One region of the Kocuria sp. CCUG 69068 genome, then DNA from elsewhere that is predicted to be linked to it. Evidence: riboswitches for the same ligand, from Rfam matches in the RefSeq annotation. Region 1 holds a riboswitch; each other region holds the start of a gene.
The links. A riboswitch is a leader RNA that binds a small molecule or an ion and turns the genes downstream of it on or off. The one in region 1 is predicted to bind cyclic di-AMP.
Positions count from the first base shown of each region.

Region 2: linked by a shared signal. The riboswitch ahead of CRM73_RS14030 (C40 family peptidase) and the one ahead of CRM73_RS05145 (C40 family peptidase) in region 1 are both predicted to bind cyclic di-AMP.
Region 3: linked by a shared signal. The riboswitch ahead of CRM73_RS02515 (NlpC/P60 family protein) and the one ahead of CRM73_RS05145 (C40 family peptidase) in region 1 are both predicted to bind cyclic di-AMP.

Region 1 covers NZ_PDDL01000016.1:12,895-19,864, reverse strand. The annotation lists gene CRM73_RS05160 (cytochrome c oxidase assembly protein) at 1-376, opposite strand, end outside; gene CRM73_RS05155 (DUF305 domain-containing protein) at 663-1,346, opposite strand; gene CRM73_RS05150 (DUF3105 domain-containing protein) at 1,343-1,990, opposite strand; gene CRM73_RS05145 (C40 family peptidase) at 2,727-3,386, opposite strand; cyclic di-AMP (ydaO/yuaA leader) riboswitch at 3,392-3,582, opposite strand; gene CRM73_RS05140 (hypothetical protein) at 4,128-4,292, opposite strand; gene CRM73_RS19720 (hypothetical protein) at 4,408-4,536, opposite strand; gene CRM73_RS05135 (hypothetical protein) at 4,533-4,811, opposite strand; gene CRM73_RS05130 (hypothetical protein) at 5,418-5,852, shown strand; gene CRM73_RS05125 (WecB/TagA/CpsF family glycosyltransferase) at 6,333-6,970, shown strand, end outside.
Region 2 covers NZ_PDDL01000081.1:5,886-12,855, reverse strand. The annotation lists gene CRM73_RS14050 (APC family permease) at 1-529, shown strand, start outside; gene CRM73_RS14045 (DUF305 domain-containing protein) at 601-1,308, opposite strand; gene CRM73_RS14040 (four-helix bundle copper-binding protein) at 1,533-1,943, opposite strand; gene CRM73_RS14035 (hypothetical protein) at 1,942-2,130, shown strand; cyclic di-AMP (ydaO/yuaA leader) riboswitch at 2,544-2,734, shown strand; gene CRM73_RS14030 (C40 family peptidase) at 2,740-3,402, shown strand; gene CRM73_RS14025 (DUF305 domain-containing protein) at 3,721-4,422, shown strand; gene CRM73_RS14020 (response regulator transcription factor) at 4,986-5,705, shown strand; gene CRM73_RS14015 (cell wall metabolism sensor histidine kinase WalK) at 5,771-6,850, shown strand; gene CRM73_RS14010 (heparan-alpha-glucosaminide N-acetyltransferase domain-containing protein) at 6,958-6,970, opposite strand, start outside.
Region 3 covers NZ_PDDL01000007.1:26,457-33,426, reverse strand. The annotation lists gene CRM73_RS02545 (exonuclease domain-containing protein) at 1-121, shown strand, start outside; gene CRM73_RS02540 (Fic family protein) at 171-350, shown strand; gene CRM73_RS02535 (hypothetical protein) at 295-1,542, opposite strand; gene CRM73_RS02530 (hypothetical protein) at 2,060-2,845, shown strand; gene CRM73_RS02525 (hypothetical protein) at 2,862-3,029, shown strand; partial or broken gene CRM73_RS19650 (hypothetical protein) at 3,045-3,167, shown strand; gene CRM73_RS02520 (TIGR03084 family metal-binding protein) at 3,241-4,026, shown strand; cyclic di-AMP (ydaO/yuaA leader) riboswitch at 4,581-4,767, shown strand; gene CRM73_RS02515 (NlpC/P60 family protein) at 4,773-5,273, shown strand; gene CRM73_RS19870 (ATP-binding protein) at 5,349-6,970, opposite strand, start outside.

The sequences.
Region 1 (6,970 bases):
CGGGCCCGCGATGGGGTGCAGCCCGCAGCAGCAAAGTGCCCGGGCTGCCCAGGACCAGCAGCGCGGGAACGAACATCATCAAAGTCAGCTGCTGGAACATGAACACGGAGAACATGCGCAACCCGTAGCCTTCAATTCCCGCGCCCATGATGACCGCTGTGACCGCGCACCCGGCGAAGAAGCACAGGGTCCGCCACACCGGCCACCGCCGGCGTGCCCTCCACAGCCGGGCCGCTCCGACCAAATACAACACAGCCAGCACCAGCGCGATGGCCGGGATGAGTGGAATTGGTTGCAACGTGGGGGCCAGGAAGTTCTCCAAGCTCGGCGGCTCGGACGGGACCCAGACCGGCCCGGCCATGTTGCGGTCAACCATGGTCACGGAAAGCATCGACTGCCATGAGGACATTTTTGCATGCCACAGAACGGTCCCGAGGTCCGGATCGGGCCCTGAGCCCAGGACCGGTCCAGGAGGGACGGGCCTGCCACGCCGGCCTCTCCCCGGACCTGCCCGCGATATTGGGGATCGGGGCCGAAGAGCCCCGGTGGATTCCGGTCCCCGGCGCACAGCTGGGCCGAGCATGGGAACCGGTTCACGTCTGGGCCCGTCAGCTTTTGCGCGGACCCGGCCACGGGTGCTGATCCTGGCGTGCGAACGGAGATCATGATGGGTTGCGGCGCTTCTCCAACAGGTCCTCCATGTACTTGATCTCCGAGGTCTGGCTGGTGGCGATCGATTGCGCCAGAGAGGTCACCACGGGGTTGTCAGTGTGCTCCAGGATGGCTTGGGCCATGGCTGCTCCGGCTTGGTGGTGGGGGATCATCAACTCGAGGTAGAGCCGTTCGGCCTCCTGGCCTTGGGCGTCCTCCAGCTCGGCCAGCTGCTCGGCGGTGGCCATGCCCGGCATTCGCGCGTCCGGACCAGGGCTCGTGGAGTCCATGCCGGGCATGGATGTGTGGTTCTGGTCGCCGTCGTCCATCCAGGCCATGGCCGGTTGGGATGAGGCCTGGGGCAATCCCCACACGGAGAGCCAGCCGTACATCTGCCCGGCCTGTTGTTGCTGGGTGCGGGAGATGTCGTATGCCAACCGGCGGATCTCCGGGTCTTCCGTACGGTCACGGACCAAGGAACTCATTTCCACCGCCTGCAGGTGATGGGTTTGCATGTCGCGGGCGAACCCGGCTTCCGGGCTGCCCTCCGCCGGGGTGGACGACGTCGGAGCGCTCAGCTGCCCCACCGCCCAGCCGGCCGCCACCAACAGCACGGCCGCCAGCACCAGCAGGACCCACCGTCCCCGGTGCCCTGCCGAGCTCCTGGAGGCGGCGCCGGTGGTGCTGGTGCTCATGCGACCCGGCTGGGGGCATCGATGCCGCCGGTGCAGGATGCCCCGGGCTCCGGGGCGTCGGGGGACTGCCAGTACTTGGTCACGAACTGCTCCAGGCGCTCATCTTCCGGGGAGTCCAGGGCGACCTGAGCCCCCCACGCCGAGATCATGATGGGGGCGCCCAGGTCCTCGTAGGGGGAGAGCACCACGTAGGTGTCCGGGACGGCCTGGCGTAACTCAGCCACCTGGTCCTCGGACAGGGCGGAGGGGTCGTAGGCGGCCCACACGGCCCCGTGCTCCAAGGCGTGCACGGCGTTCTCCTCGGGCACCGGCTCGGTGTAGACCCCGCAGTTGAGCCAGTCACTGGCGTGGTCCCCGCCCACCGGGGGGGACTGCTCGTAGTCCACCGCGGTCTCCACGTGGGAGTTGCCGAGGCCCTCGTAGGTCTGCAGCCCGGCGATCTCGATGTCCTCCCGCGCCTGGGGCGGGGGATCGTTGATCACCGCCACCGTCACCAGGGCCCCGACCGCCGCGACAGCCGTCACCGCGCCCGCGCCCGCCAGGAGCCGCCGCCTGCGGGTGGCCCGGGCATCGGCCGCCCAGTGCTGATCCAGCAGCGCAGCACGTTGCTGCCGCGCCCGCTCCGGGTCCGTACCGCCAGCCATGCGTCCTCCTTGAAAGGCCCAAAAAGGGTCTTGCTCCTCATGAACGGGCAGGACAGTAGCTCACTGCGCTGAGCCTTTCCTGCAAGGCCTTCTTCGGAAGATCGTCCACCATCCACTCCTGGACATGTCGGCGAGTGTGCATCCTCGAGCGCAGGAGAGGCGCGTCCTCGGTGGCTAACGGCGACGACGCAGAAGATCCAGGCCTGGGGCGGGATGTGAGGACCGGGTGCGCACTCCTTGCTGGTCGTTCAAAGAGGACGCACCCGGAGTATGTGATGCCTGAACCGGCTCAGCGTAGGCAAACCTGGACCGGCCCGGAGCCGACGTTGACGCTGTCGAGGACCGCCTGGTGGCCGTTCCGGCCGCCGTGCACGGCCTCGCCGCCGCCGGGATGGACCCCGATGTGGGCGCCCCCGGGGAGCAGTCGACGAGGACATCGGTCTGGGTCTGGACGGTGGAGACGCGGGCGCCGGACTCAAGTGGTCGGCCGGTTAGCCGCGGAAACTGGTTCAGGCCGCGCCCAGCGCATCACTCACCGCCCCAGTGCAGGCCTGATCCCGGACGGTGTCACCGAAACGACCGATGTCCGACGGGGGTGCTTTCGGAGAGGAGCACTCCCGCAGCAGGTGAAGGGCGCAGCAGGTGCGCGTGAGGTAGAGGCGGTCCGGCCCCGGGTGAGAGCGGTCCGGGGATCTGCTGCGGTGACCATGTGGGGCACCGCAGCAGCGAGTCCGGCTCAGCGGTAGGTGTAGTACCCGTCGACGGGCATGGCGTTGACGGAGTGGACGAAGGTGCCCTGGGTCGGGTTCAACGCAGAGACCATCTTGCCGCCACCGATGTAGATGCCGATGTGGTTGCCACCGTTCTGGGACACCAGGTCACCGGGCTGCGGGGTGGCGGTCGGGGTGGCCGCGGCGATCTGCTGGGAGCTGGTGCGGGGGATGTCGATGCCGTTCTGGGCGTAGACCCAGCCGGTGAATCCGGAGCAGTCCCAGGCCCCGAAGGAGGTCCCGCCCCAGACGTAGCCGGTGCCCACACCCTGCATGGCCGTGCCCACGATGCCGCCGGCGGCCGGGGCGAGTTCGGTGGTGGCGGTGGACTGCGGGCTCACGCTCGAGGTGGCGGCGCTCTGCTGCGGGGCCGGGGCCTGGTCGGCGGGGGCGGCGGGCTGCGCGGCGACCGGGGCCTGGTAGGTGTAGGAGGCCAGATCGGCCATCGCCGAGGCCGGAGCCGCATAGGAGGACCCGGAGGCGGCGGGGATCTCGGCGTAGGCCTGGGCCGGAGCGATGGAGCCCACCAGTGCTGCGCCGGCGGCGGCGACGACGGTGGTGGTGCGCACGGCGCGCGAGGAGGTCTCGGCGCGGTGGCGGGCAGTGTTCTGCGTGAAAAGCGACATGGGTGGATTCCTCCCTTTGCCTACGAGGTGAGCTGTCGGATGCGGGTGGGAGACACCCGGCCGCAGAACGCACGCGCTCTGCACGGCTTAACCCCAAGGCCCCGGTACACCGGGACCGGTAATGGTTCCCCCGCTTCTGCCAAGCGATTTCTCTTCAGGAACCCCGGGCACCGGCAGAACTCGGCGATGTGCCACGGGGGCGCCAAGAAGATCAGCTCTCGGCACGCGGAGGACGATACAGGGCCCACCCCCTAATGTCACGTTTTGGTCACGGCCGCTGATCGGGTGGTCGCCTTGGTTGCCGAGGGTGCTCAGCACCGTGTTCCCGACCCAGCGGAGCTTCGTTTCGAGCGGGAACGTCAGGGTGTTCACCGTTAGCGGGGGCGTGGCCGGGGAGAGTCCCTGGTGGGCCCGAAGATGCACACCCTCGGCACGCCTGCGGCGGCCTGTCAGCACTGGGAGACCGCCGGTGGCTGCGGTGGGCGGTTTACGCGCGTAGGGTAAGAAAAGCGATCGAGGCTCTCGGGCGGTGGCTTCGGAGAATATCGGGAGGATAAATTCAGCGCGCACTCATATCTGCCGTAATCCGCCATCCGCCATCCGAACGAAGCACATTTCTTCATCGAATCTTCATGCCTTCAGCGTGTAGAGGAAGAACGGGCACGCTCAAGGGCAGGACAGGAATCGATGTGTTCGCCGGCAGGTGATTCGACTGCATGGCCTTAGGGGCACGCCCGGGGGTCAGTGTTCAGACGGCATCGACACGGCCGCCTCCAAGACGTTGATTCCGTTTGCGGCAACGGGAAATCCGGAGGATGCTTCGTCTGCTGCTTCCTCGATACTGCCGGTATATCCGGGCAGGACCAGGGCGCACCCCAGGACGAGGGCGGTGCTGGTGCGCTTCACAGGGGGCCTCCAACCGGCGGGGCGAGCGGGCAACGGCATCGGCCGCTCGAGACGCCAACAAGATATCCGCCTCGCCGTGGCGACGCCTGCCATGCCCTTGCGAAATGACCGCCTCCTACCCGAGGGGGTGGTCGTTGCGGTCCATCTGCCAGTCGGCCAGGTCCACGGAGACCGCCGCGGCGGCGCCGGCCCACAGAGAGAAGTCGAGCCATTTCCCGCTGAGCTGGAACCGGTCGTCGCTCACGGTCGGTCCTGCCCGGCGGGCCCGCCTTGGCCGAGCGGGACGGTGTCCTTCCAGAAGCCCTGGGCGCGGAGGAACCTCTCGAGGTTCTCGCGGTGGTCGGGGCACGCCAGCCAGCTCTTGCGGTGGTGTGGGGTGTGGATGCGCGGGTTGTTCCAGCGGATCCGCCACGCAGCGTCCGCGCCGCAGCCCTTGCGGGAGCACTGCAAGTTGTCGGGTCCGGCCGGTGGTGCCGCGGATCCGTGCGGGGACAGCGATCTGAGCCGGTCGGTCTCCACGGCGGTCGTGCTCCTCAGGGTACTCGGGCAGGCTCACCGGACAGCCCCGCGTCAGGCTCAGGCCGCGCCGCGGCGCCGGGAGGTGTCGTCCTCGACAGTAGCGGAGGAAGCCGGGTTCCCGCTGGGAGCAACCGTGCTCCCAGGGCCTGATGTCGCGGTCTGCGGGGCTCTCGTTGCGGTGTCTTTCCGTCGTCGCCGTGACCGGTGATGGACTCACCCGCCAACACGGGGTGAAGTGACCCCCCGTCATCAGGACACCCACGGCAGTGTGGCCCCTGCTCAGCGTAGGATTCCCGCTTTGACTTCGAAGTCGTTTGTATAGTTTTCCTCAAGATGGCGTGAAGATTCCCCATAACTTGCCCTCTGGTAGCTGTACGGGCTGTTCTTCCGGACCGGTGAGGGCATAGTTTGCGAGTGAGAACACCCCGTTCTCATCACCCCGTGCACGGGCGTTAGGGTGCCCCAGTCTTTGCTCCCCTTAGGCTGGGGCACCCGTCGATAATGTGGAGAAGCGACGTAGCCCGGACCGAAGAATCCGACGGATCCGAGACTGGCTCGCGGGCCCTCAATTGGCAATCCGAGGGCAAGACCCCCGACCCCTCTCCGGTGAGCATCATCATCCCGGTGCTCTCGCTGGTCATCATGCCGGTGCTGGTCGCGGTCAAGAAGAAGGCCGGCACGGCCCTGGGGGACGACCTGATCCTGGCTGGTGCCGCCGAGACCGGGATTTGCGCGCTGCTGTCCGTCTCCACTCTGACTGGGCTGATCCTCTTCCCGCTGACCGGCGCGGCGTGGGTAGACCCGGTGGCCGGGCTTATCCTCTTCGCCTTCGCCCTCCCCGAGGGCAAGGAGTCCGGGGCGAGCTTGTCGAGAGCGACGACGAGGACGAGGACGAGGACTGATCGACATCCCGTTCCACCACGCTGGTCACGATCACCACGCAACGCTGAGGGGCCTTGTGTCTGGCAGGGCCCTCAGCTGTCCCCGGCGGGGTTGCGCATCCAGGACACAACACCCACTGCCTTACATGTGGTGGATTAGCGGTTGGGCTTCGCCGAGGCCCTGTGGAGCAGGCGAGCAGGGCAAGGGGTACTGCACCTGGGTGGGAGAGACGTGGATACGTCTACCACGATGGGTTTGATGGTTTTCACCGTCATGCTCCTCCAGCGCTGTCAGCACTGGCTCGACGAGACCGCCCAACGCGACCTCACAGCGCCTTGACGCCAATAGAGCATCCACTCTGCAGGGCGCAACCTCGCTGGATGCACGGAGGCATATCAATGCAAATAGGTACATATTGGGGGACGGCGCAACCCGGAAGTGGGGGCACACCGGGAGGCCCGTCGTTGCTAACGTGAATGTTGGCGGGTATTCGGGGGAATACGGGCTGGTGTCCCCGAATGCTGCGCCCACGGGATCGTGTCCCATGCGCCAATCAGGATCTGGGAGTCCCACGGCGGTGGGCGAACGTGCCGACCAACAATCGATGAGGCAGCAACTGCCGAGCCAGTGGGGGAACACATGCTTAAGTACCAGACTCAGACGGACAAGCGGGGCGAGATCGAGATCCCGGTCAGCGGCATCCGGGTGACACCGATGGACACCAATGAGCTGCACCGGTGGATTGCGGCCACCTGGGAGGAGCGGCGCAAGACCGTGATTCTCGGCCACAATCTGCACAGTCTCTACACGTGGGAGGTCAACCCGACGTTCCGCGCTTTCTACGACAAGGCCGACGTGGTGCTGACGGATGGCTTTCCCATCCTGAAAATGGCCAAGTGGTGCTCCGGGCGGCCGCTCAGCGCCAGGCGCCACCGTATCGGCACCATGGATTGGTTGCCCGGCCTGATCCGGAGCACCCCCGTGCGGCGCGTGGCCGTCATTGGCGCGAGCCCCGAAAGCAACGCCGCCACGGTTGCTCTCCTCCGTGCGGGGGACCCCGAGCGCACGGTCGAGGGCTGGCCCGGCGAAGGGTGGAACCTCGCACTCGAGGACCGCATCGTCGGAACCCTCCAGGAGTTCCGGCCGGACTTCGTCATCGTGGGCCTGGGGATGCCGCTGCAGGAGGAGTTCCTGAGCCGGCACTGGGAGGAGTTGCCCACGGCGATCTATGCGGCCGTCGGCGGGGTGATCGACCAGTACTCCGGGATCCAGAAATC
Region 2 (6,970 bases), on a different contig from region 1:
CCTGGCCGAGGCGGCCGAGCCGATGTTCGGCGCCTGGGGTGTGACGCTGACCGTGGTGATCGCCGTCGTCGCGACGCTGTCGGGACTGGTCGCGAGCCTGTTCTCGGTCTCGAAGCTCTACGACATGCTCCGCGACATGGGCCAGGCCCCCGGGCTGCCGGGGCAGGAGGGTCACCAATCCCTCTACATCACGGCCGGGCTGGCGATGCTGATGGCCGCGTTCTTCGACCTGTCCCAGATCGCCTCCCTCGGCGCCATCCTGTACCTGGCCATGGACATCGCCATCCACCTCGGCATCCTGCGCCACCTCAAGGACGATGTCGGGGCCAAGCCCTGGATCCCCGGGATCGCGATCCTGCTCGACGCCGCGGTGCTCGTGCCGTTCGTGCTGCTGAAGGCCCAGTCGGACCCGTTCACCCTGGTGGTCACCGCCGTGGTGGCCCTGATCATCGTCGTCGCACAGTGGGTCGTCGTCCGCCGGCGCGACGGGGCGAACAGCACCGGGCAGCAGCCCCACACTCACCCCTGAAGCCGGTCGCGCGACCGGCTCACGGTGAGGGGCCCGTCGGTGGACGGGCCCCTCACCATGAGCGTGCTCGTTCAGTTCTGGCCGGCCAGCCAGGTGCGGAAGTCCGCGATCTGCGCCTGTTGCGCGGTGATCCCAGCGCTGGAGGCCACCCGCAGCTGAGCATGATCAGCGCGGGACTGCAGCTCGAGGAACTCGACGATCCCGCCGTTGTGGTGCGGGATCATCTTCTGCACGAAAGCGACGTCGAAGTCCTCGCCAGCCTCAACAGCGGCCAGTTCTTCGACCATCATCCGGGTCTCCTCCTCCAGGATCTTCATCTCCTCCTGTGCTTCCTCCGGGGCCTGAGCCTTGGCCTCTTCCGGGGTCAACCCGTACCACTCCTCCAACCAGGTGGTGAACTGGTCGATCTGGTGCTGCTGGCTGGCGATGATGTTCTCCGCGTGGGTGCGGATGTCCGGGCTGGTCCCGCGCTCGAGCTCCAGCTGGGCCATCTCGATCGCGGCCTGGTGGTGGCCAATGATCTCGGCCAGGAAAGTGACCTCCAGCTGCTCGCCCTCCAAACCGGCCAGGGTCTCACCGAATTCGTAGGCGGTCGGGGAGGTGGGATCGGGGCCGAGCATGTCCTCCGGGGCCTGATCCTGGGCGTGGGACGAGACCGGGGTGGTCACCTGTCCGTGGGCGAACACTGGGGCGCTGGCCCCGCCCCACAGGGCCGTGGCGACGACAACGGTGGAGGCGGCGGCCGCCGTGCGACGGCCAGGGAACTGGATGGAACGCATGATGATGTCTCTCTTCCGCAATGAAGGAGCTCGACCCCGAGGTGCCGGCTCGGTCATCAGCCCCGTACCCTGCGCGTGAACAAACCGCGCGGGCAGAGCTGTACTGAACAAGGGGCGGGGGGAAGAGGGAACCCGCATCCGGGCACGCCCGATCAGCCCATCAGGCTCCTCTTTCACCGACGGAGGCCGGTCATCGGCGTCCGTGGGTCAGCGCGAGTCTGGGCTCAGCCCAGGGAGGCGACCAGTGCCGCACAGGCGGCCTCGCAGCGACGGCAGGCCTCAGCACAGATCCGGCAGTGCTCGTGCATGTCCGCGTGCTGCTCGCACTCATCAGCACACGCCTTGCACGCCATCTGGCAGACCCGGATCGCGTCCAAGGTGATGTTCGCGTCGTAGCCGGTGTGCCGGGAGAGCACCCGCCCGGTGGCCTCGCACAGGTCCGCGCAGTCGAGATTGGTGCGGATGCACTTGGTCAGCTCGGCGACCATGTCCTCGGACAGGCAGGCATCGGCACAAGCGGTGCAGGTCTGGGCGCACTCGAAGCAGGCCTCGATACAGGCCGCCAGCTTGCCCTGGTCCACTCCCCCGAGGTCCTTCGGGTAGGTCTCCAGCATCGCGCTCACGTGATGGGTCATGGCTTGCTCCTTCGTCGGTTCGGTCGAGGAGACGAACCGGCCGGAGCCAGCCCGCCATGTCATCGACAGTAAACTGCCGATTCTGTGTGACGCGACCCGAAAGCTTGAAGATTTGATGAAGATCAACGCCTCAAGAATCCGCGATCCCGCCTCACTACCTGGCCTCTACATCGGTGCAGCGGGCTGAATATGGAGATTTCATGAAGAAACCCTGCCCTAAGGCCTCGGAAGGGCACTTCCGAAGCCCTCCCAAACTGTGAGCCACCTTGAAAATCCTCCCCAACAATCTTGGTGCTGGCCCGGCCCGCGCTGAAGACTGCGCATGGTTGCAGAGCCCTGTCGCTGTCGGCTGCGTCCAGCGAAACGCGCGCCACCATGCCATGTGTCCTAGTCAGAGCGCTTTGAAAGACCGGTGTGAGCTACGCGACGGGTCCTGCTGCGTGACGGTTTCACTTCCTCGGGGCGTATTTTTCCGAGGCCGGAATCACAGCTTCCCGCTCCCGACTGAGGAGAGAATCCAGGCCGTGACCTAAACGTGACACTTTCGTTATGGATGGGCTACTGTCCACTGCGTGCCGATGACTGATCCGGTCGGCGCCCTCGTGCACATCGCCGAATTCTGCCGGTGCTCGAGGTTCCTGAAGAGATATCGCTTGGCAGAAGCGGGGGAACCATTTTCGGTCCCGGTGATCCGGGGCCTTGGGGTTAAGCCGGCAGAGCGCGTGCGCTCTGCCGGCCGGGTGTCTCCCACCCGCATCCGACAGCTCACCTCGTAGGCAAAGGGAGGAACTAACCCATGACTGTTTTCAAGCGCCACGCTGCCCGCCACCGTGCCGAGACCACCTCTCACGCCGTGCGCAACACCACGATCGCTGCCACCGCCGGTGCGGTGCTCATCGGCTCCATCGCCCCGGCCCAGGCCTACGCCGAGGTCCCCGCAGAGACCGCCCCCGCCTACGCGACCCCCGCGTCCGCACTGACGACTTACACCTCGGCGGCCTCCCAGCCCGCGGCCGCCCCGCAGACCGTCTCCACCGCCTCTTCCCAGGCCCCGGCCGCGCCCGAGCAGGCTACATCGGCCGTGGCGGTGTCCACCCAATCGGCGGACATCACCGAAATTACCGGCGCCTCCGGGATCGTGGGCACAGCGATGCAGGGAGCCGGCACCGGTTACGTCTGGGGCGGCACGGACTTCGGCGCCTGGGACTGCTCCGGCTTCACCCAGTGGGTCTACGCCCAGCAGGGCATCGACCTCCCCCGCACTAGCCAGCAGCAGTGGGCGGCCGGCACCCTGACCACCGACCCGCAGCCTGGCGACCTCGTCGTCCAGAACGGCGGGGCCCACATCGGGATCTACCTTGGTGGCGGCAAGATGATCTCCGCGCTGAATCCCACCCAGGGCACCTTCGTGCACAGCGTGAATGCCATGCCGACGGTCGGCTACGTCACCTTCCGCTGAGCCAACCCTCCGTCCGCCACGAATGCCGCTCGTGGCGGGCGGCGGGTGTGCCCCCCACCTGATCAGCATCCAGGATCGGTCGGTCAGAACCGGAGATGCCTGCACCCATCCACCGCCGGGGAACACCCCGATCTGGCCGCCTGATGGGCCCGCTCTTGAAGGTTCAGTGAAGATCTACCGCCCAGCCCTCCCAGCCCGGCGAAGCCAGCTGCGGCGGGGCTACCGTGGATGGATCGGTCCGCCTCGACCCGAGGCTGAACAGAGCAAACACCACGATGTGCAGGTCCAGTACGGGCTGCTGCGAAAGAGAGATTCGTCATGACGTCGACGTTCAAGCACCTGGCCGCCGGGACGGCCCTGGCGCTGGCCCTCAGCGGTGCCGGGGCGACCGCGGCGGTCGCGTCCCCGACGCACCAGCCTGCCTCCGCCTCCGCACAGACGGGCGCTGAGCGGCACATGAACCACGACCGCCACTTCGCCGTGATGATGGTCCCCCACCACCAAGGTGCCACCGACATGGCCGAGCTGGCCCTGCAGAAGTCCGAGCGTCCCGAAATCCGTGACCTGGCGGAGAAGATCATCGAGGCCCAGACCGAGGAGATCCAGCAACTGGAAGCAGCGGCCCAGCGGCTGGCCGCCGAGAACACCCCGGGACACCACCACCATGGACACGGCCACCACCACGGCCACGGGCACCACGTCCACGGCCATGGCCATGGCGGCCATGGCCGGAGCATGAATGCCGACATGCAGGGCGCCATGATGGGCGAGATGGACGGCATGGACGGCATGGACGGCATGAGCCTCGAAGAGCTGGCGAAACGGTCCGGGGATGAGTTCGACAAGGCCTTCCTCGAAGAGATGATCGCCCACCACCAGATGGCTCTCGAGATGGCCGAGATGGAGCTGCAGATGGGCACCGACCCCGAGTTGCGAGCCATGGCGGAGAAGATGATCGAGGACCAGCAGGCGGAGATCGAGCTCATGCAGGGCTGGTTGGAGGAGTGGTTCGCGGCCTGATCCAGGACCACGAGCTGGGCCGTCATCGACTGGAACGGGCCGACACCGGGATGTCATGGTCCCCGTCGACCCGTTCCAGCCAGTCCAGTCCAGTGCGGTGATCCCCGACGCGGCACCCGATGGGCGCGCACCCTTCGCGCAGTCAGCAGCACCCCGAACGGTCACCGACCAACCGTAGGTTTGGCAGCACCGCGCCCTCTTGCCTCAGGACACGGCCCCCCTCCCCCTCGCCTGGGGTCCTGTTCCTCCAGCGCGCGCACCGTCACCGAGATGGCCGAGACCACCGGAGTCCCCTCGCCCGGTGGTGGTGGCCGGATCCCGGCCGTGTTGCGTCTGTCCGGGCTCGTGGAGGGGCGACACGCGATCTTCTCAGTGTCCGATATCCCTCTCATCGGCCCGGTGCAGGGGATCGTTAGCCACAGCGACCACCGGTTCACCGGTGAGCCCGGCCACGACGAGTCCACCCCCCTGTTTCGTTTCCGAGGCCTCAGACACGGTCGCCCTGGGACGCTGGGGCTCGCAGCACAGTGTTCATGTCACAGCGATCAGTACCGGGAGGACAGATGACGGATCCGCTCACCGGACGTGTGCTGGTGGTCGACGACGAGGTCGACCTCGCGCAGCTGATCGCGGACTATCTGCGCAAGGCCGGGCTGGAGGTCGTGATGCGCCACGACGGCACGGAGGCGGTGGCCGCGGTACGGAACTTCGCCCCGGACGTGCTGGTGCTCGACCTCGGGCTGCCGGGGATCGACGGGATCGAGGTGTGCCGTCAGGTGCGGACCTTCTCGGACTGCCACGTCCTGATGCTCACCGCCCGGGATGATGAGGTCGACAAGATCGTGGGCCTGTCGATGGGAGCCGACGACTACGTGACCAAGCCGTTCAGCCCGCGCGAACTCGTGGCCCGGGTGCAGGCCATGCTGCGCCGGGTGCGCACCCAGTCCGCACCCGTCCCGGAGCCGGCGGGCCAGGACCAGGGGCTGGTGATCGGGGACCTGGTGGTGGACGGGGACTCCCGCCAGGTGCACCTGGGCGGGGAACCGGTGGCGTTGACGAGGATCGAGTTCGACCTGCTCCTGTGCCTGGCTGCCCGCCCCCAACTGGTGCTCTCGCGCCGGCAGCTGGTGGAGATGGTCTGGGACACGCACTGGACCGGGGACGAGCACCTGGTGGATGTGCACATCGGACGGATCCGCAAGAAGCTCGGCGACGTAGCCACCAGGCCGACATTCATCCACACGATCCGCGGGATCGGCTACCGGATGGGCACCGGGCGATGAGCGCCGCCGTCTCCGACCGGACCCGGGCCTGGTCTTTGTCCTGGAGCCCATTGACGGTGCGATTGATGCTAGCCCAGACCGCAGTGCTGGCCATCGGGCTGATCATCGTGGTGATCACCGCGGTGCTGGTCGGGCCGAACATGTTCTATCACGAGCTCATCGAGGCCGGCCACGCCGATGAGGCCACCGGACTGGTGCACCTGGAGGACGCCTTCCGCTCGGTGAGCCTCACCGCCCTGACCATCGGGGGGCTCCCGGCGCTCTACATCGCCGGGATGCTCACCTTCTACCTCTACCGCACGATCGGGCGGTCCCTGGTCTCCTTCAGCACCGCCGCCCAGGAGGTGGCTGCCGGCAACTACGACGTGCGTGTCACCTCCACCAGCCTGGGCGCGGAGTTCGACTCCCTGGCTGGGTCTTTCAACGACATGGCGGCCAGGCTCGACGCCGTGGACACCACCCGGCGCCAGATGCTGGCCGATCTGGCTCATGAGATGCGCACCCCCCTGGCCAGTCTCAAAGGACATCTAGAGGGCATCGAGGACGGAGTGGTCGAGTGGGATGCACGAACCACGGGCATCTTGTACGCCCAGATCGCCCGGCTGGAGCGACTGGCCCGCGACATCCGCCAGCTCACCGCCGCCGAGGAAGGCATGACCCATCTGCAGCTGACCCTCCAGGACCCGGGCCGGCTGGCAGCCCAGGCGGCCGCGGCCGTCCAACAGGACGCCGCCGCTCAGAACATCTCGGTGACCTCCATCAGCACCGGCATGGAGGTCACACCGGTGCTGGTCGATCAGGAGCGGATGGGACAAGTGTTGGGCAACTTGCTGGAGAACGCCTTACGCCACACCCCATCCGGCGGGGCCGTCACCGTGCGCACCGACCACACCCCGGAGGCGGTCACTGTCACCGTCACCGACACCGGGGAAGGCATCGGCTCCGAGCACCTCCCGCACGTGTTCGAGCGCTTCTACCGCGCCAACACCGGCCGGGAGGCCCACCGCGTGGGCTCAGGCCTGGGACTGGCCATCAGCAAATCCCTGGTCGAGGCCCAAGGCGGGACCCTGGAGGCCACCAGCGGCGGCCCCGGACGCGGGACCAGCTTCCGGATCCACCTGCCCCGCCACACGCCCCCGGACTGACCCCAGCGTCACCAGACCGTTCCGTGACGGCGGCGGGCCGTGCCCGCCGCAGAGAGCACGTCTGCTGCGGCGGGCACGGCCCGTCATGTCGTGGCTACCGGTACAGCCTATCCGTGGCTG
Region 3 (6,970 bases), on a different contig from region 1:
GTGGGCTGCCGTCATCGGGATCTCCTGGCTGATCGCTCCGGTGGTCTTCCTCGTCTGGCTGGTGATGACCATCGTCCGGGTCGTGCGCTCCCGCAGACAGCGGGACGATGGATCGGCGTAGCCGCGGGCAACCCTCTCCCCCGCGGCCCGCCAGAGTCCCCGCGCCCTGAGTGAGGCCCCTGGCCCATCACTGCGACCAGGTCAATGACCTTCACCCGTTCCGCGAAGGCAACGGACGCACCCAGCGCTTCGTCTTCGACCAGGTTGCCGTCGCCGCTGACGGCCGGCACTCGATCAGTTCTGCTCGGCGTTTTCCTCGTCATCCCCGCGCCGGCGGCCCGTTCTCTTGACGATCCTGCCGGAGAGATTGCCCGTCGCGGCTCTGGCGCGGTCGAAGGTGTCGGTGCCGAGGTTCTTCGCGGCGCCGACGCCCTCTGCCCCCGTCTCCAGCACCTTGTCCTTCACGTCTGCGGCCGCGTCCACCCATCGTCTCGCCTCCAACGCCTCCCGGCCACGCCCGATCCCGAGTCGCGTGTGGAAGTCGACGACGACGACGGCGACATCGTTGCTCGCCTGCACCACGGCCCGGGAGTCTCTCGGGTGCAGCAGCACCTTGGTGTTGGCCGTGCCGGCGGCCACATCCATACGGGCCATCAGACGCTCGGTGCTCCGGGAGATGAGGTCCCTCCGGTTCTGCCGCGCGGCTCGCAGCGCGATCCGGTGCTGGTCCAGCTCCTCCGGGGATGCATCGAGCACCCGGTCGAGTTCGAGCACGGCGAGCGCGTCCTGCAGCTGGAAGCACCGGGCCAGAACGGCGAGCCACTCCCGGGTCTTGGCCTCGGCGTCCTTGGACGTCTTGGCGAGATCACCGAGCTTGGTCTTGCGCTCCATCTTCTCGGCGAGTGCGTCGAGCTGACGCAGAGCGTACGCCTGGGTTCGAGCGATCGTCACCGACGTGGCCTGCACCTTGGACCACGTGACCTCGGAGACCCGGCCCACCTGCTCCCGAATCAGCATGGCCTCCTCGATCACGAAGTCCAGCCCGATCATGTCCGCCAGCACGGCGTCCTTCTGGGCCCGGAGGACGTCATCGACCTTCTCGTCAATCGTGGCGAGATAGTCGCTGATTTCATCCATGGTCTGCTGCATCGCGAGCTGCGCCATGAGCCCCGCGGCACCGGCCAGAACCGCCGGATTGGTGAGGACCGAACCGGGTCTTGCCAGCTCCAGTAATCCCTTGACCTTGCCGTTCTCCGTCAGCACGGCGCGGCTGATGCCGGGCTGCGAGCCCTTCATCAGGGAGTGCTTCCGGAGCGCTTTGGCGGACTCCTCGGTCAGCTTCACCCATCGGCCCGAGCCAGCAGCAATCGCAGAACCTGCCTGTGCAGCGGCGGCCCCGGCGCCGAGGGCAGAGCCGAGCCGTTCCATTCCCATGTCCTTTCCCGTCAGCCCCTCAGATGTGAGAAAACGTTCGACAACCGCCGGATCCCCGATGATCGCCAGCCCATCGCCGTCACTGATCAGTTGGATCTCGTCATTCATTGTCGACTCCTGACGGTGGGCGGGGAGAGCGGCTCCCCGCTGAGGGTGGGGGTGAGGTACGTGGGAGGACCAGGTTCCATGCAATTCCGGAATGGAGGTTTCTGTGATTACCACCCAGCGCGCCTGAGCCCAGGGTATTCTGCCGCCTCGGTGGAATCGGTCTTCGCACCACCGGTCAGCGGCACTGACCCGGCCAGGCAATGATCAATGCCCTGCCGTGGAGACGAAAAGGTCTGCCCGCGGAGTCCAGTTTCTGCCGGGCTCATGTGCTCGAACGAGGTTTGAGGCGGCACACAATGGCACATCGACATGTCCTCTTGGCGAGGGACGGATTTCCCTTTCCGGGTTTCTTACCAAAGGCAGGAGCGCGCTTGCAGCATGGCCTTCTGGTCGCGGGTCATCGCTGACCAGCAACGACGCTCTGCCCTCGAAACAGCTGTGGCATATTCCATGGCATTCCGCTACTTGCTCGTAACATGCACTTGGTTCGGCAGATGATCAACAAGCGAGGAACACCGTGGCACAGGACATCAACACTCCATCGGGTGTGCAGAAGAAGAAAAAACGCAGCTGGTTAGCCCCCCTCATTGCCGGCGTCTCCGCCGGTGCGGTGGGCCTCGTGGTGGGGTTTGGCGCGGGCGTCGGCGCCACATCAGCCGAACAGCCGGTGGCCCAGTCCAGCTCGGCGACATCGGAATCCTCAGCAGGCGGACAGGAGATCACCGATGAGACGAACATGGAACAGTCCGAATCGACAGAAGAACTGGTGGTCGATGAGCCCAGTTCTGAGCGGGCGGTTCCAGGCGGTTGGGGCATGACGATGCCCGCAGAAAGTGATGTTCAAGCCATCGGACAACCGGCCGAGAACAAGGGCCTTGTCATGACGGTGGAGAAGTTCGTGGAAACTCCGACCATCACCATCAACGACTCCGGATACCGCTCCGACTCCCCGCTTGCCGAGTGGCGCGATGTGCCGCCCGACAAGGAGGGGAAGTTCTTCGTCGCTGAGACGACGATCAAGAACAACACCGATTCGGCACTCGATCTGACTTGCAGCTCCCCCGTCGATATCCGGTTGCTGGACGAAGAAGGGAAGTTCTTCGGGCCGATCGAGAACCTGTACGAGATGCAGGGCAACCCGGAGTGCAACTACCAGCTCGAACCGGGATTCGAATCGAAGATGAACTACGCCTTTGCCGCACCCCATGGCGCGAAGGCGGAGATGATCGTCTTCGCGCCGACGAGCTTCGACGATGACGACTACGGACAGCCGGGCACCGGCATCGGGGTCGGCCAGAACTGATCGAAGGTGTTCCCTCGTGGAAGCAACGGCCGCCGCCCAATGGATGGTCGTGGCCGAGCGTTCGACCCCGAACGACATCGCCGAGCTCATCGTCCCGGCCGGGCAGCCCATGGCCGCGTCCAGAACCTTCTGCGACAGCGCGGTCCTTGCTACCAAAGGGCTGATCGTCCGTGATGTCCAGTGACCGACCGGGCGGAAGGTCGAGGTCTGCTTCCTGCCGTACTCGGCCATCAGCATGTGGTCGTCCGAGAACGCCGGGACTTTCGATGTTGACGGCGAACTGGACAGCGCCTGGCTGCCCACGAGATGCCCACCGACGTAGAGTTCCCCGAGAAACCGCCACGCAACCTGACTGGCATGATCCCCAAGTAGGAGCCGCGCACCGTGATGAGCCGATGACCCGCCCCGACCCCATCGCGCTGCTGGCCGACCTGCGCCAGGAGGGGGACCTGCTCGAGGAGTTGCTGCGTCCGCTTTCTGCCGCGGATTGGGATCTTCCCACCCCGGCAGAGGGGTGGACGATCCGCCACCAGGTCGCCCACCTCACCTGGACGGAGCGGACCGTGCTGACCGCGCTCGAGGAGCCCGAGGCCTTCGCCCGGTTGCGGGAGCGGTTCGCGGCGGAGGCCGACGTCGTCGACCGCGAAGCCGAGCAGAGCGCGGCACGGCCCCCTGCCGAGATCCTGGCGTCCTGGCAGGACAGCCGGCGCCGCGTGCTCGAGCGGCTCGCCGCCGTGCCGGAGGGCGAGCGCATCCCGTGGATCGGCCCGCCCATGCGAGCGCCCATGATGACCAGCGCCCGCATCATGGAGACCTTCGCCCACGGCCAGGACGTCCGCGACGCCCTCGGGGTTCCCCCGGTCGCCTCGCACCGGCTGCGGCACGTCGCCCATCTGGGCGTGGCCACCCGCGACTACGCCTTCCGGCAGCGCCGGCTGGCCCCGCCCGCGGAGCCGTTCCGCGTCGAGCTCACCCACGAGGACGAGACCTGGACCTGGGGATCGGCCGAGGCCGGTCAGCGCGTCCACGGCCCGGCCCTGGACTTCGCGCTGCTCGCCACCCGGCGCCGGCACCGCCAGGACGGGAGCCTCGTCGCGGAGGGCCCCGACGCCGACGCCTGGCTCGACATCGTCCAGGCCTTCGCCGGCCGGCCGGGTCCGGGGCGACCCCCGCTGTCGTAGGCAGGTGAGGATTGGGCACACGTGCGGGAAGGCTCTTCGAGCGCCGCCCCGATGCCAACGTGGCACAGAATGCAGAGCACGCACCCCGGACGCGTCCGTGAAGAAAGTTGGCCCACGGCGAACCATCATCACGAATGCAACGCTTTCTTTTCGTGAATTCTTGACTGGACCCTGAGACGCACTAAAGAAATCGTTCTTTCCGCCCCGTAGAAAAGGGACCGCTTACGTCGACGATCAAAGGTCCCGTCGAGCTTTCCCGGCAAACGGTCGCGCCATGACACGGGTGGCGCCACCCGGACCTCGACTCCAGGGCAGGGCATGCTCGCCCGTCGAGACGACCCGGGCAGAGCCCCAGGTCAAGACTACTTTCGTCTCGAACTGAGCCTCCCCGGAGATCTCCATCGGCGCCCCTCACCGAACCACTTCGCCTGAGTGCGGAGGCGCATTGCCCGGCCGTCACAGAAGCCGAGACACGCCCGTGATCAAAGCGAGACTTTTCCGTTATCTTTCAATTAGTGTTCTCTCCGTGCCGGTCGCCTCACCGATCGGTATCCCCGTGCACATCGCCGAATTCTGCCGGTGCCCGGGGCCCCCAGAACACATCGCTCGGCAGAAGCGGGGGAACCATGAACGGTCCCTCCCCCGGGACCTAGGGGTTAAGTCGTCAGGGCCCCCATCCTGACGACCGGGTGTCTCCCACCCGCATCCGACAGCTCACCTCGCAGGCAAGAGGGAGGACATCACTCATGCCCGTTTTCCAGTCCCGCATGCCCCGCCACCGCGCCCAGAGCTCGTTCCGCCTCGGACGCACCGCGATCCTGACGGTCGCCGGCGGCGCCCTGGCGCTCAGCAGCGTGGCCCCCGCCCAGGCCGCCCCCGCCGCAGCCCCCCAGCAGCTCGTCAGCATCCAGTCCCAGTCCGGCAAGGCCGCGACCATCGCCGCCGCCGCCAAGAACCAGCTCGGCGTGGGCCAGGACTGCACCGCCCTGGTCACCAAGTCCCTGCGCGCGGCCGGGATCAACCACCACGGGTGGCCGGCCTCCTATCTGAAGCTCGGCACCCGGGTCTCCGCCGCCCAGGCCCAGCCCGGCGACCTGGTCTACTACGCCAACGGCGGCATGGGCTTCGCCCACATCGCCGTGTACATCGGCGGCGGCAAGGCCGTCCATGGCGGCTGGAACGGCAACCAGACGGTCATCCAGACCGTCAACGTCGGCTCCGGTCCCGTCTACATCCGAGTGCGCTGACACTCCACGCAGGATGCGGGTGTGCGGTTCCCGTCCCGACGGGAACCGCACACCCGAGTCTCGTTACGGGGCGCCTCAGGACACCGAAAGGCGTCGAACACCTTCAGCCGTGACCCTGTACCGGCGCTTGCGACTGGTGGGAGGAGCCGTAGCCTCGAGCATGCCACGGCCGATGAGCTCGTTGATCCGGCTCAGCGTCCGGCTGTAGGTCCATCCCAGGTGGGCGGCCACCGGTCGCGTGGCATCCAGGCCCTCCGCACCCACAGCACGCAACACGGACTCCAAGTCTTCGTCCAGGACGATCGTCCCGCCGGGTCGAGGCGCCGACCTTTCGGGTGGGCTCGATGGGTCGACATCGGGCCCGGCCACTCGGGAAGACAGCGCGACGTCCGGTGAGAGCTGATACCGGGCATAACGTCTCCCGCCAGAACGCTCGGCCAGCCCCCGGTCCACGAGGTCGGTGAGTGCCGCGGTGGCTTCCCGGCTGTCGAGTCCCCAACTGCGCAACCGCTCGTTGGACACCTCGGTGCCGTGGTGGAGCATCGCCAGGGCCATGTGCTGGGCATCGGTGAGGCCGGTGACGCCCAGGGAGGCGATCCATTCCACGGTGTCGGTGTCGAGAAGGGCATGCCGGGGAACGGTGACCTTGACGTGGCTCAGCGTGGCCTCGAACTCGGGCGGGGTCATGCCTGCAGCGCGCAGCGTCGCCATGATCCGGGGAATGCCCGACCCCCTGTTCTCGCAGACCACCTCGCGCCGGCCCGGGAGTTCGACGTCGGAGAGCAGACGAGCAAGCAGACCGTTGCGCGAGGACGTGATCTCATCCGCGCCGAGCCCCCCGACCTCGACGCCGCCGTAAAGCGAACCCGGGTTCTTGACGACGAGCCGATCTGCATAGAGCTCGATCTGCACTTGGGTCCCCCTGGCCAAGGGCCCGTAGTCCCGGTGCATCAGGGCGTTGACCACGAGCTCGCGCACGGCTTCGAGCGGGTACTCGTATCGGTCCGACCGTCCAGCCCCCTGGATGACGGCGCCACGCAGCATATTGCGCTCCACCGCGGCCACTGCGTCCTGCACCATGACCGGCAGCGGACCGTCGACGGTCTGGTTGTCGAGAAACCGTCGTCCGTCCTGGGTGGTTTCGCCCATGGTGGTTCCCGGCAGCGCCACGAAGGTGACGTTGAGCTGCGGGAAGAACTGCTGCGGGTAGATGCCCAGGCACAGCAGGCCCGCCAGTGACGGAACGAGGTTCTCACCGTCCCGCACCAGTACGCCCAGGCGGGTGAGAGCGACGTCGTCGGACACTCCGGCGAAGGCCCGAGGGGAGCGCTCCCGCACGCGGGTGAGCAGCGCGGAGACCGCTTGGGGGTCGAGGTCAGCGAGCGCGGCCTCCCTGACCGGCTGCTGATCATCGGTGGGTTGGCCCTGGTTGGCGAGAAGCTGAGTGACCTCGTACTGGGTCAGTTTCCGATCACCGTCGCCCACGCGGAGGTAAGAACCTCCGTAGACACCCCGGGCCGTCACGTAGCACGGCTTCTCGCCGGAGTTCATCTCCGGGACGTCGATCCGGACGATGCGGGCTCCTTCGAACGGCTCGATGGCGATCTCGCACCGCACCGCGGGTGTCATGGAGTCCGCCGCCATGCCTGCCGCAGCATCCCGGATGGCATCGGCGTCGAACGACGCCACCGGCGTGA